One region of the Paenarthrobacter aurescens genome, then DNA from elsewhere that is predicted to be linked to it. Evidence: riboswitches for the same ligand, from Rfam matches in the RefSeq annotation. Region 1 holds a riboswitch; the other holds the start of a gene.
The links. A riboswitch is a leader RNA that binds a small molecule or an ion and turns the genes downstream of it on or off. The one in region 1 is predicted to bind cyclic di-AMP.
Positions count from the first base shown of each region.

Region 2: it holds a riboswitch for cyclic di-AMP, as region 1 does, so the genes downstream of both, ABI796_RS18660 (hypothetical protein) here and ABI796_RS04900 (M23 family metallopeptidase) in region 1, are expected to answer to the same signal.

Region 1 covers NZ_CP157456.1:1,017,696-1,023,517, forward strand. The annotation lists gene ABI796_RS04885 (MFS transporter) at 1-1,163, shown strand, start outside; gene serC (phosphoserine transaminase) at 1,242-2,372, opposite strand; gene ABI796_RS04895 (metal-dependent transcriptional regulator) at 2,669-3,364, shown strand; cyclic di-AMP (ydaO/yuaA leader) riboswitch at 3,547-3,788, shown strand; gene ABI796_RS04900 (M23 family metallopeptidase) at 3,793-4,629, shown strand; cyclic di-AMP (ydaO/yuaA leader) riboswitch at 4,769-4,938, shown strand; gene ABI796_RS04905 (C40 family peptidase) at 4,943-5,686, shown strand; gene ABI796_RS04910 (NlpC/P60 family protein) at 5,786-5,822, shown strand, end outside.
Region 2 covers NZ_CP157456.1:4,020,143-4,025,964, reverse strand. The annotation lists gene ABI796_RS18665 (CdaR family transcriptional regulator) at 1-363, shown strand, start outside; gene ABI796_RS18660 (hypothetical protein) at 599-2,080, opposite strand; cyclic di-AMP (ydaO/yuaA leader) riboswitch at 2,083-2,229, opposite strand; gene ABI796_RS18655 (hypothetical protein) at 2,359-2,592, opposite strand; gene ABI796_RS18650 (ATP-dependent DNA ligase) at 2,638-3,708, shown strand; gene ABI796_RS18645 (DUF6480 family protein) at 3,770-4,033, opposite strand; gene ABI796_RS18640 (alpha/beta fold hydrolase) at 4,148-4,957, opposite strand; gene ABI796_RS18635 (maleylpyruvate isomerase family mycothiol-dependent enzyme) at 4,954-5,619, opposite strand; gene ABI796_RS18630 (helix-turn-helix domain-containing protein) at 5,639-5,822, opposite strand, start outside.

The sequences.
Region 1 (5,822 bases):
GCATTACATTGGCCCTCCAACTCGGTCCGCAGCTGTTCCTTGCTCCATGGGCCGGGCTGCTGGCTGACCGTTACAGCCGGCGGAAGCTCCTGCTCCTCACTTTGGTAGCCATGGCCCTGCTGAGCACGGGGCTGGGCGTCCTGGTGCTGCTGGGCATTGCCGAACTCTGGCATGTTTACCTCTTTGCCTTGATGCTCGGAATCGTCACCGCCGTGGATGCTCCCGTCCGGCAGACCTTCGTCTCCGAGCTCGTCACCGACGACTACCTGCCCAACGCTGTAGCCCTCAACAGCGCCTCCTTCAATGTGGCCCGGATGATCGGCCCCGCCGTCTCCGGTGTTTTGACGGTGGTTGTAGGGCCCGGTTGGGTGTTCCTCATCAACACCCTGTCCTTCGTAGCCATGCTGTGGGCGTTGAAACTCATTCCGGCCTCCTCACTGCGCGTCCAACCCAGGGCAGCCGCCGGCAAGGGCCGCATCCGCGAAGGCGTGCGGTACGTCAGGAACAGGCCCGATATCCAGGTGGTCCTGGCAGCGATCTTCATAGTGGGGACGTTCGGGCTCAACTTCCCCTTGTTCATCGCCGCAATGGTGGGAACCCAATTCGGCATGGACGCCGGCGCGTTCGGCGCTTTGAACTCTGTCATGGCCATCGGCTCAGTTACTGGTGCGTTGTTGGCTGCCAGGCGGGGAAGGCCGCGGCTCAGGCTGATTTTCGGGGCCGCCGGGGGCTTCGGCATTGCCAGCGCGCTGGCCGCCATGGCACCCAACGCCGTGCTTTTCGGGCTGGCGCTCATCCCTTGCGGGCTCTTCGCCCTGACCCTGATCACCAGCGCCAACGGCTATGTCCAATCCACCACGGAGGCCGTCATGCGCGGGAGGGTCATGTCCCTCTACATGGCCATCTTCATGGGCGGCACCCCCATTGGTGCACCTTTGGTGGGCTGGGTGGCCAACGTTGGTGGCCCGCGCTGGGCCGTTGGCGTGGCGGCGATTGCCGGCGTCAGCACCGCCGTCGTGGGGTTGCTCTGGATTATCCGCGCGAAGCAGCTGCGGCTGCGTTTTGACCGCCGGGCCCGCGGGCTGAAGCATTTCCGGGTGGAATCGCTGCTTTCGCCTCCGGACACTGACGACGACGACGGCGCACGCCGGCAGGGAGCGTAACCCGCCTCAAGCGGCGGTGGCTTAAACAGCGGCGCCGTCCGGGATGTCCCCGAACGGCGCCGACGTCACTCTGCGGTGCTACTTCTTCAGTTGGCCCACCACGTAGTCGATGCTGGTGAGCAGCGCGGAAACGTCGTCCGGCTCAATGGCGACGAACGTGGCAATGCGGAGCTGGTTGCGGCCGAGCTTGCGGTACGGCTCGGTGTCCACCACGCCGTTGGCGCGCAGGACTTTGGCGATTGCTGCGGCGTCAATGGAGTCGTCGAAGTCGATGGTGGCAATGACGTTGGAGCGGTCTTCGGCCTTGGCGACGAAAGGCGTTGCGTACTCCGAGGCCTCGGCCCAGGAGTAAATGCGGTTGGCGGAATCCGCCGTGCGCTTGCTGGCGAAGTCCAGGCCGCCGTTGCTGTTGAGCCACTGCACCTGAGCGTCCAGGGTTACCAAGGTGGACAGCGAGGGCGTGTTGTAAGTCTGGTTCAGCTTGGAGTTATCAATGGCGGTCTGCAGGTCCAGGAAGTCCGGGATCCACCGCCCGCTGGCTTTGATGCGTGCGGCGCGCTCCAAGGCGGCGGGGGAGAAGAGGCCCAGCCACAGTCCACCGTCGGAGGCGAAGTTCTTTTGGGGGGCGAAGTAGTAGACGTCCGACTCGGAAACGTCAACGTCCAGCCCGCCCGCTGCCGAGGTGGCGTCAACCAGGACCAGGGAACCTTCGTCAGCACCCTGGACGCGCTTTACCGGAGCGGCCACGCCGGTTGACGTTTCGTTCTGCGGCCATGCATAGACGTCCACGCCGGCTTCGGCCTGAGCCACCGGCCGGGTGCCGGGCTCGGCCTTGATGATGGATGAAGCATCAAGGAAGGGAGCCTTGTTGGTGGCGGCGGCGAACTTGGAGCCGAACTCACCGAAGGACAGGTGCTGTGCCTTCTTCTCCACCAAGCCGAACGCAGCTACATCCCAAAACGCTGTTGAGCCGCCGACGCCCAGGACTACCTCGTAGCCGTCCGGAGCACGGAAGAACTGGCTGAGTCCTTCACGAACAGAACCCACGAGGTTCTTCACAGGAGCCTGGCGGTGGGAGGTGCCAAGGATGGTGGACGATGCTGCAGACAACGCCTCGATCTGTTCCGGGCGAACCTTGGACGGTCCAGCGCCGAAGCGTCCGTCCTTGGGCAGCAGGTCGGCAGGAATGGTGATGCTGTTGTCGCTCACGTGGCGCTCCAATGGGTGTCGGGCTAGAGATGGGAGGTGGCATGGGGCATCAACTGCCCCTTCGACACCCCCAATTCTGCCTGACACGGCCCAAGCGCAGGAACCTGCCGCCGTCATAGTCCGCCACGTGGAATGTGGTCCCACCGAATGCGACCGGAATTATCCAGAGTAATTCCAAATAAGCTAGGCTGGGGGTTGGCGTTCGCCAGGACGGCGGTGCACATCCGCCACCCTGGCCAAGGACGCGGTACGGTGGAAATTACGCAAGGAACTGCGTTCGAGGAGAGCTGAGCTGGATGACGGATCTGATCGATACCACTGAGATGTATCTTCGGACCATTTTGGAGCTTGAAGAAGAAAACATTGTGGCTCTCCGGGCCCGCATCGCCGAGCGGCTGCGGCACTCCGGACCCACTGTTTCCCAAACCATCGGACGCATGGAGCGCGATGGCCTGGTGATTGTGTCCAACGATCGCCACTTGGAACTGACGGAAACGGGCCGGAAGCGCGCCACCGAAGTCATGCGCAAGCACCGCCTTGCAGAGCGCTTGCTGGCCGACGTGATCGGGCTGGATTGGGCCTACGTGCACGATGAAGCCTGCCGCTGGGAACATGTGATGAGTGAGCGCGTGGAGCGCCGCCTCTATGAACTTTTGGAACATCCCACGGAGTCTCCGTACGGCAACCCCATCCCCGGGCTTGAGGCGCTGGGTGGCCTTGCCAGCCAGCCTTTCCCGCGGCTGGATGTGAACCTGCTGCAGGCCATGGACGGATATGCCACTGATTCCCGCGTGGTGGTCAGCCGACTCGCCGAACCCATCCAGGTGGAGCCGGAGCTCCTCACCCAGCTGGACGAAGGCGGGATCCGCCCTGGAGCCAGTGTTTCCCTGGAACGCGTTGGCGAGTACATCTCCGTCCGGGTTCCCGGCATTGAAGGCGCTTTGGAGCTTCCTCCGGAAGTTGCCGCGCACGTGTTTGTCTCTCTCAACTGACCAGAGCTGTACGCTGCCGTGTCAAACCTCACTTTTGGCTGTTTCCAGCGCGTGTGACCTGCGGTTTTCTGCAAATGATGATAAGGGCCTTCTGCGCTGAGCGCGTTCCTGTTGATAACGAATTTATTACCGAAGGCCTTAATCCCCTATAGTTATCTACTAGCGCTGATACCAAAGCGTTACCTGATCCGGAGCCGAGCTCTGCCAGCGGATCAGGTGTGTCATCCACCACTGGCAGAGGCGGGGGAACCACAAGCGGCTGTCTAAAGAAGCAGCCTTGGGGTGAAGTCCGCAGCAGAAGTGCCCACGTATTCAAGTCCCTCTTGGGATACCTGTGTGCCGTGAGCGCTTCGTGCGGACCGGGTCTTTGTACTCTCTGACCCGAATCCGACAGCTAACTTCGCAGGCTTTTGAGAGAGGAACAGAGTTTGACATCGCAGAACGTCAGGGGCCGTCGCCGCGCGTCGGGCCCCGCTGCTGAGCTGCGGCCAGCCACCGTCGTAACGGAGATCCGGCCACGCGACACCGAGCGTCAGGTGCGCCGCCGTAAGAGCCCGTTGCGCCAGGTTGCCGACTTCGCCGCTGCCAGCGGCGTAGGGCAGAAGGCCGGTGTTGCGCTTGCCGCCACCGGACTTGCCCTCACTGTCGGTCTGCCCGCCACCAGCCCCGTCATGGCCACTTCGGAATCGGGCCAAACCGAATCCGCCCTTGCTGTTGCCGCTCCTGCCGGTAGCCAGCCCGAGGTCTCCGCTGCAGCGTCGGCCAAGATCGACTTCAGCCGGGCCGCCGTCGCCACTGCCGCTGACCCCGATGGAAAGCTGAAGCAACTGCTCAGCGCCCAATCGGCCGAGAGCATCCAGCGCGCGTCATCCGTAGGCACCATGGCCAGCCCCCTTGATACGCTCGCCACGGCTTCCCCGTTCGGCTACCGCATCAGCCCCTTGACCGGCGGCGCCGGTGACTTCCACCGCGGCCAGGACTTCGTAGCCCAGTGTGGCACCGCGGTTCACGCAGCAGCCACCGGCAAGGTCACTTTCGCCGGATGGCACGAGTACGGCGGAGGCAACCGCGTGGTCATCGATCACGGAAACGGCCTGGAAACCACGTACAACCACCTCTCGTCCTTCACTGTCCAGGTAGGGCAGACCGTTAACCGTGGCGACACCGTCGCGCTGAGCGGCACCACGGGCGCTTCCACCGGCTGCCACCTCCACTTTGAGGTTCAGGTCAACGGCGAAGTTGTAGACCCCATGGGCTGGCTCTAAACGAAGTTGATGGTCGTCTCTCGCATGTGCAGGACGCCCCGTGACCTGAATGTGACATTCGCGGTGAACTGTTATAACGTACAGAGCGCATCGGCTTTTTAGGGGGCCGATGCACTTGAGTGGATTGCCTAGCTCTGCCACCGCTCAAGGTCCGTTCGCAAAAATCGTCTGGCAGGGGCGGGGGAACCACTTCCGGTCTTCGCAAGAAGGCCTTGGGGTTAAGTCGCAAAACTTTCTTTGAAAGCCGCGCGGCCGGATGACTCCCATCCGAATCCGACAGCTCACCTCGCAGGCATTGGGAGAGGCTACCTACGTGTCATCACGCACTACCCCTGCGCGCCATCGCGCCCAAACGGTTCGTACGAACCCGTTGAACACGCTTTCAAAAGCTGTTTCCTCCAACGCCGGAACCATGGGCCGTCAGGCCGTTGTTCTGGCCGCAGCTTCAGGCCTCGTCCTCACCGCCGGATTGCCCGCACAGGCAGTGGACGCCGAGCTTTCCAAGACCGAAGCCTCCAGCACCCAACAGCTGGTAGCTACTGCAGTGGTCACTGCAGAGCCAACAGCCACCGTCTCTTTCGAGAGCCCCACTGTTGCCACCCAGGAAGCCCCCAAGGTAGTACAGCGCGCAGTTCAGGTAACCGAACGCGCCGCGTCCACCACTGAGGAAGCTCCTGAAGCCGTTACGGCGAAGTCTTCCGAGGCCAAGGACCCGGCTGCCAGCGCAGCTGCTTCCGGCCTGGCGGCTATTGCCTACACCGGAATCGGCTCTCCCTACGTTTGGGGCGGAACAACGCCTAACGGTTGGGATTGCTCCGGCTTCACCCAGTGGGTTTACGCACAGGCAGGCATCAGCATTCCCCGCGTGAACGCCTGGACGGCCATGACGCCCACCAGCACTCCTTCTCCCGGCGACCTCGTCATGCAGAACGGCGGAGCCCACGTGGGCATCTACGTCGGCAACGGCATGATGATCAGCGCTTTGAACCCCGGTCAGGGAACGCTGCTGCACTCCGTAGCTTCCACCGGCACCTCCTCGTTCTACACCCTCCGCTAGAAATAACCCGGTTCGGGGTGGGGCGGCATGCCCACAATGCCGGCCAACCCACTACCCGCGTGCACCCCAACTGCACTCGGATACGAAAAGAGAAAAATCATGACCAGTGCAAACAAGCTTGCACGGCACCGCGCTG
Region 2 (5,822 bases), 1.4 Mb from region 1:
CAAGCGGCCGCCGTGGACCAACCCTTGGGCGAACTCGTGGACAGCCGGACAGTTGGTGTGTATCAACTCTTCGATCGCCTGGTGGCCCCCGGAGGTTGGGATGACACAGGATCCGTGCATTTTCAGGCCCTTGAGGATCACGACAAAAACGGCGAATTGCTGCCCGTCCTGGAACTCCTCTATGACAATGACGGTTCTGTTCAGGACGTCGCCGCCAAACTTCACCTCCACAGAAGCAGCATCTACAACCGGCTGGGGCGGATACGGCAGCTCATTGGCGCTGATCCATTGAGCGGCGCAATCCGGCTCGAACTTCATGCCGCCCTGAAGGCGAAGCGCTGGGCTGTGCGCCCGCGGATCTAAGGCGACATGGCCGCGGCAAACAACAGGAGGCGGCCATCCGTCCGGGTGCCCGCCTCCTCAGTTGTCGCTGCCCCTGCCTGGGGTGCCCCTGCCTGGGATGCCCTGCCTGCTTAGGAGCGCCGCAAGCGCTGGCAGCTCCAACGTCCTATCCGCCGACGGAACATGGCACTCCGGCTGCTGCTGCAGTAGCGGCTATGCCACCCCGTGTGGGCGGAGGTCCGGGGCAGGCGCGTGCTCAACCGAGGACCTTCTGTGCGGCATCCAGGATGTCCTGAAACGCCGATCCGCTGGGCGCCGGAGCCGAGGCAGCCGTGGGCTTACCTGGCTTCGGCTTGGACGTTGGCGTCGCAGTACCCGTGGGGGTCGGGGTGGGCGACGGTGTTGGTGTGACCGTGGGAGTCGGGGTGGGTGTGACGGTGGGCGTCGGTGCGGGCGGAGTTGTGATGGTGTCCGACGGCACTTCGCTCGGAGCCGGCGCAGGCTGAGTGGGTGCCGGGCTGGTGTTGCCGGGAACTGCCGGGACCGCGGACGGCGCCGCTGATGGAACCCACACCGGGTCCGCGAGCGAAACCTGCGGGGTAGGAGCCGACGACGGCGACACCGCCCCGGGTGCCTCCGCAATGGTTGCGGGTTGGCCGGCTTCCGAGGACGCCGTTGCCCCTGATGTGGCAGAAGGAGTGGAGGCCAGAGGTGAGGAGGTCTTGGTGTAGGAAGCCTTGGGCCCTGGCATGGCCGAGCCCGAGGTTCGGCCGTCGCTTCCACTGGCTTCCTGCGCCGGGGTTTCCTGGCCAAAGAAGGGAAGGCCAAGCGCCGGCCCCAACGCACCCGCCGTCAGCACAAGGCCGAGGGCGCCAGCAACCACTGCCATGCGCTGGCTCATTTGTTTGACCGACGCAGCTTTCCGGAGGGCGGCCTGCGGTTCACGGCTGAACGAGGCCGCGGAGCCGAAGCTGGGCCTGCTGGTTTCGGCAGCCTGCTTCCGCACGTCCTTGCGGCTAGCCAACGACGCCGAGGCTGTGGCCGCCGCGGCAACCTGCGCGGGGGACTTGCCGCGCGGAGATTCAGTGCGGGTGGACTCAGTGTGCGGGGTCAGTTCCTCAGGGCCTGCAACAACGGGAATGGCTGCGGTTGCGGGTTCCGGTGCTGCTGGCTGCACTACGGGAATGGCCGCAGTGGCGGTTTCCTGGGTGCTGAACTCCGGCGAGCCCGGGTTCACCGCTGACGGCACAGTCTCCTCTGACGGCAAAGTCACCGCTGGAGGAACAATTTCCGCTGGAGGAACAATGGGGATGGCAGCGGTTGGCGGGCCCGGGGTAGTGGACGCCCGGGGTGCAGGGGGCGTTTCAACAACGCTGCCCGTGATGGTGGGTAGGGCTGTAGTGGCTGGTTCGTGCCTTTTCTGTGCCGCTTCAGAGGAGGATGCGTCAGGTGCGATCACTGCCTGGGCAGCACGCTCACGCTCGGCCGCGCGAAGTTGCGCCCGAGTAGGGGACGGCGCAGTAGGGGACGCCGCCATAGGGGACATGGCAGCGGTGGCGAGGTCCGGCGTCGTGCTTGTATTTACAGAGCCGGGGCTGTCCGGTGCCCGAAGCGGAGCGGCGGAGTCTGCCGGCGCGCCGGCAAGGGATCCGCTGGGTTGGGCCCGACGGCGTCCGGTTGGCTTGGTGCGCTCGCCTTCAGTGTGGGCGCGGCGCGGCTGATCCATGGTTGGGGACATGGTTGTTGCCTCTCAACGCCTTCGAGGTTAGCTGTCGGGTTCGGACGAGGCCGTCCGGCCGCCGTAGCGGCTTCACCCCGAGGACTTGGAATCCAAGCCCGGGAACTGTGGGTCCCCCGCCTCTGCCGCGGGTCTGGCGGATCCCGGATTGCGGCAGAGCTCGGCGTCAATCCGGAAGCGGCCCAGCGGAGATTCGGGTCGCCCTACGACGGTACATGAGCCGGAAAGTAAAGTCACATTAATGTAACGGGCGGTACGGCGGCCCAAGCGGCAGGGTTCTATGACTTAGGCTTCGGGGCCGGTGCGGGCGCAGGCAACTCCTGCTGAATCTTCTGGATCTGCACTGCCTGATGGGTCTCCGGCCGAAAGATCTCATCCACTACCCCCAGCATGCCCCCGGTAGCTCCCCGCCGAACGTTCCCTCGCTTGTTGTGCCGTGAAGACCAGTACCAGAGCGCCGCCAGCAAGGCCGGAACGCCCAACACTGCGGCCAACACGAGCAAGATATCCATGGCCTAACACTAGCTTCGGCGTGCAGTGGCAGGTAGACATTGTCTATGGACCTGCCCGTGATGCCACCCGTCTCGCCCATGCTCGCCAAATCCGTTCCGGCCATCCCTGATGTTGGGCACTACGAGCCCAAATGGGACGGGTTCCGGACCATCGTCTTCAAGGATGGCGACGAGATCATCCTTGGAAGCCGGAACGAGAAGCCGATGACCCGCTACTTTCCCGAAGTAGTGGCGGCCCTTAGGAAGAACCTGCCGGACAAGTGCGTGATCGACGGCGAGATCATCCTGATCGAGGGAAACCGGCTTGAGTTCGAGGTGCTCCAGCAGCGGATCCACCCCGCCGACAGCCGGGTGCGGATGCTCGCAGAGAAGACCCCTGCATCCATGGTTGCCTTCGACATCCTCGCCCTTGGCGATGAGAACCTCATGGACAAGCCGTTCTCCGAGCGAAGGAACATCCTGGAACGCGCGCTCGCCAAAGCGGAGCCGCCGGTCTACGTAACTCCGGCGGTAACCGACTTGGAGCGGGCGCAGGAGTGGTTTGTGCAGTTGGAGGGTGCCGGCCTGGACGGAGTGCTGTCCAAGCCGCTGGATGGGGCCTATCAGCCCAACAAGCGCGTCATGTTCAAGACCAAACACGAGCGAACGGCAGATTGCGTGGTGGCGGGATTCCGCTGGCACAAGACCGCGAAGGTTGTGGGCTCCATGCTGCTGGGCCTCCATGACGACACTGGCCTGCTGCATCACGTGGGGGTGGTGGCCTCGTTCCCCATGGCCAAGCGCGAGGCCTTGGTGGCGGAACTGGAGCCCTACCGGATTGAACTCAGCGAGCACCCTTGGGGTGAGTGGGCCAAGCAGGACGAAGCCGCGGGAGGTTCACGGATGCCCGGCGCCCAAAGCCGGTGGAGTGCAGGCAAAGACTTCTCGTTTGTGCCGCTGCGCCCCGAACTGGTGATCGAAGTGGCGTACGACTACATGGAGGGCGACAGGTTCCGGCACACCACGCAGTTCCGCAGGTGGCGGCCGGACAGGACCCCTGAGAGCTGCACGTACTCCCAGCTGGAAGAGCCTGTTGCGTACGATCTCGGGGAGATCCTGAAGCTGTCCGCTACCTAGGGCGTTGCCAGACCGCTGTTACGTTGTTGGCCGGCAACGTAACAGCGGGTTGGCAACGTAGTTACTCTTCGTGGCCTTGGTCGCTGCTCATGCTGCCTTCGGCGGGTGGGGTTTCTCCTGGCGGAACTCCGCCGCCGGGCTCCAACCCTGTGACGTTGCCGTCCAGCGGGTCCGGGTTTGCCGAGGCTGCCGGATCTTCGTCCTCATCCTGGCGCATGTCCGGGTCCTCGTGGATGCTGTCCGCATCGGACGTCGTGTCGTAGGGGCCGGTAGCTCCTGTAGCGCCGAAGCCCTGGGTCTCTTCATTCGAGTTTGTGTCAGTCACGATCAACCCTTTCGTAAGCAAACTTACTAATGCGCTTGCTCCGTCAGCCTAGCCGGGAGCAGCCCCACCGGACAAGCGGCACCCACGCCAGGCGCCGACGTCGTGCCTTTGTGTCTAACGGTGCGCAGTGGTGGCGGTGACGAAGCTCCGGATCGCATCCGCAACGGCTTGGGGACGCATATGTTGCGCCACATGCCCCACGCCGGGAATCTCCGCCAAGCGCCCCTGCGCCACTGCCCTGGACAAACGCAGCGACCATTCCGGGCCCGCAACATGATCCCGGCTCCCGCGCAGAACCAGAACCGGCACGCCCACGCCCGCCAGCCGCTCCTCCGTGCGGTACGCCATCATCACGGGAAGCTCGGCGAGGTACCAGCGGGGCCCACACCGGAAGTAGTCCGAGATGACAATCCAGTTGGAGGAAGGGCTCTCACGGAGCAACCCATCAAGGAAGAGCGCCACGGACTGCCGGCGAACGTTCTTGTGCCGCGAGTCCACCACAGGCCCCATCAGCACCAGCTGCCGGATCTGCTCCGGGGCATGCAGCGCCGCTTCGATGGCAAACTGCGCCCCCATGGAATGACCCACCAACACGTAGGAATCTATCCCGCAGGACTTCAGGGCTGCAGCAATGAAAGCCCCGTACTCCTCCACGGAGAGCTGATGGCCGGGCTTCGGCGTCCCTCCAAACCCGGGCAGGTCCAGCGAATAAGTGGGGGAGTTAGCAGCCAGGACACCGTGTAACCGCTTCAGGTACCGGTGTGAGACGCCGATTCCGTGGATCAGGATATACGCGGGCTCGGACAGGGGTTCGGTGCCCGGTTCCGGCGCAGGCGTGCCCTCCGCCCAAAGGATCCGTCCGGTCAGACCCAAAACCTCCACGTCGGCAGAGTGCAAACCCTTGGTTGTGCTTGGTATCTTCACTGGATTCCCAAACGCTGCAGGAACACCGGAGCGCCAGGTCCGCTCACTTCATCGTGTCTGATCGGCCGCCCGGACACCGCCAGCAGCAACGCAATGGCGGGGCCCTCAACGGCCGGACCCGAGCCGTGATGGAAATGCGTATCAGTGGCCACCAAGCTCCAGCCGTCAGCTATTTCCTTGCCGCCACCCATTTTCCTGCTAGTCCTCACTTGATAGCCCAAGGCAGTGGCCACATGGTCAGCGGGGTAGTCGCGGCGGATGCCCAGTGGGCGGCGGATGTCCTCCCCATGAACGAACGCCTCAACCAGACGGGTGGCCAGCCCGGCGGGCGGTCCGGACGTCCGCGAAAGCACAGCACGCAGGCTGTTCAACGTCCGGGCGGGCTCTTCGGTCTTTTCCAAACCCACACCCACGGCGTTATCCCGGTCAAAGTCCAGCCGGGAGGCGATCATGCGGCGAATGAAGTTCAGCCGGGTGGTTTTGGCGCTATCGATCACATGGGCCAGGACGTCATGGACATCCCATCCGGCGCACAACGATTGCGTCTTCCACTGCGCTGCCGGCAACGGTTCCAGATCCTGCAGCAGGGCACGGCGTTCATGGTGCACCACGGGCCAAACGATCGATGGGGAGCTTGTTGCCATACCGCTATTGAACAGCATGCTTGGATGTGTAGCCCGGCTACGGCGTCGCGTCGTCCTCATTCGAGGCGCTGTCCGCTTCCTCTGCCTGCTTCTTCTGCGTTTCCAGCCACGCCATGATGGAAGCCTGCCGGATCCGCCGATGCGTCCCGCGGTACTCCACGGGAATCTCCCCGCGATCGGTCATGTTGCGCAGATACGTGTGGGAGATGCCCGCCAGCTCC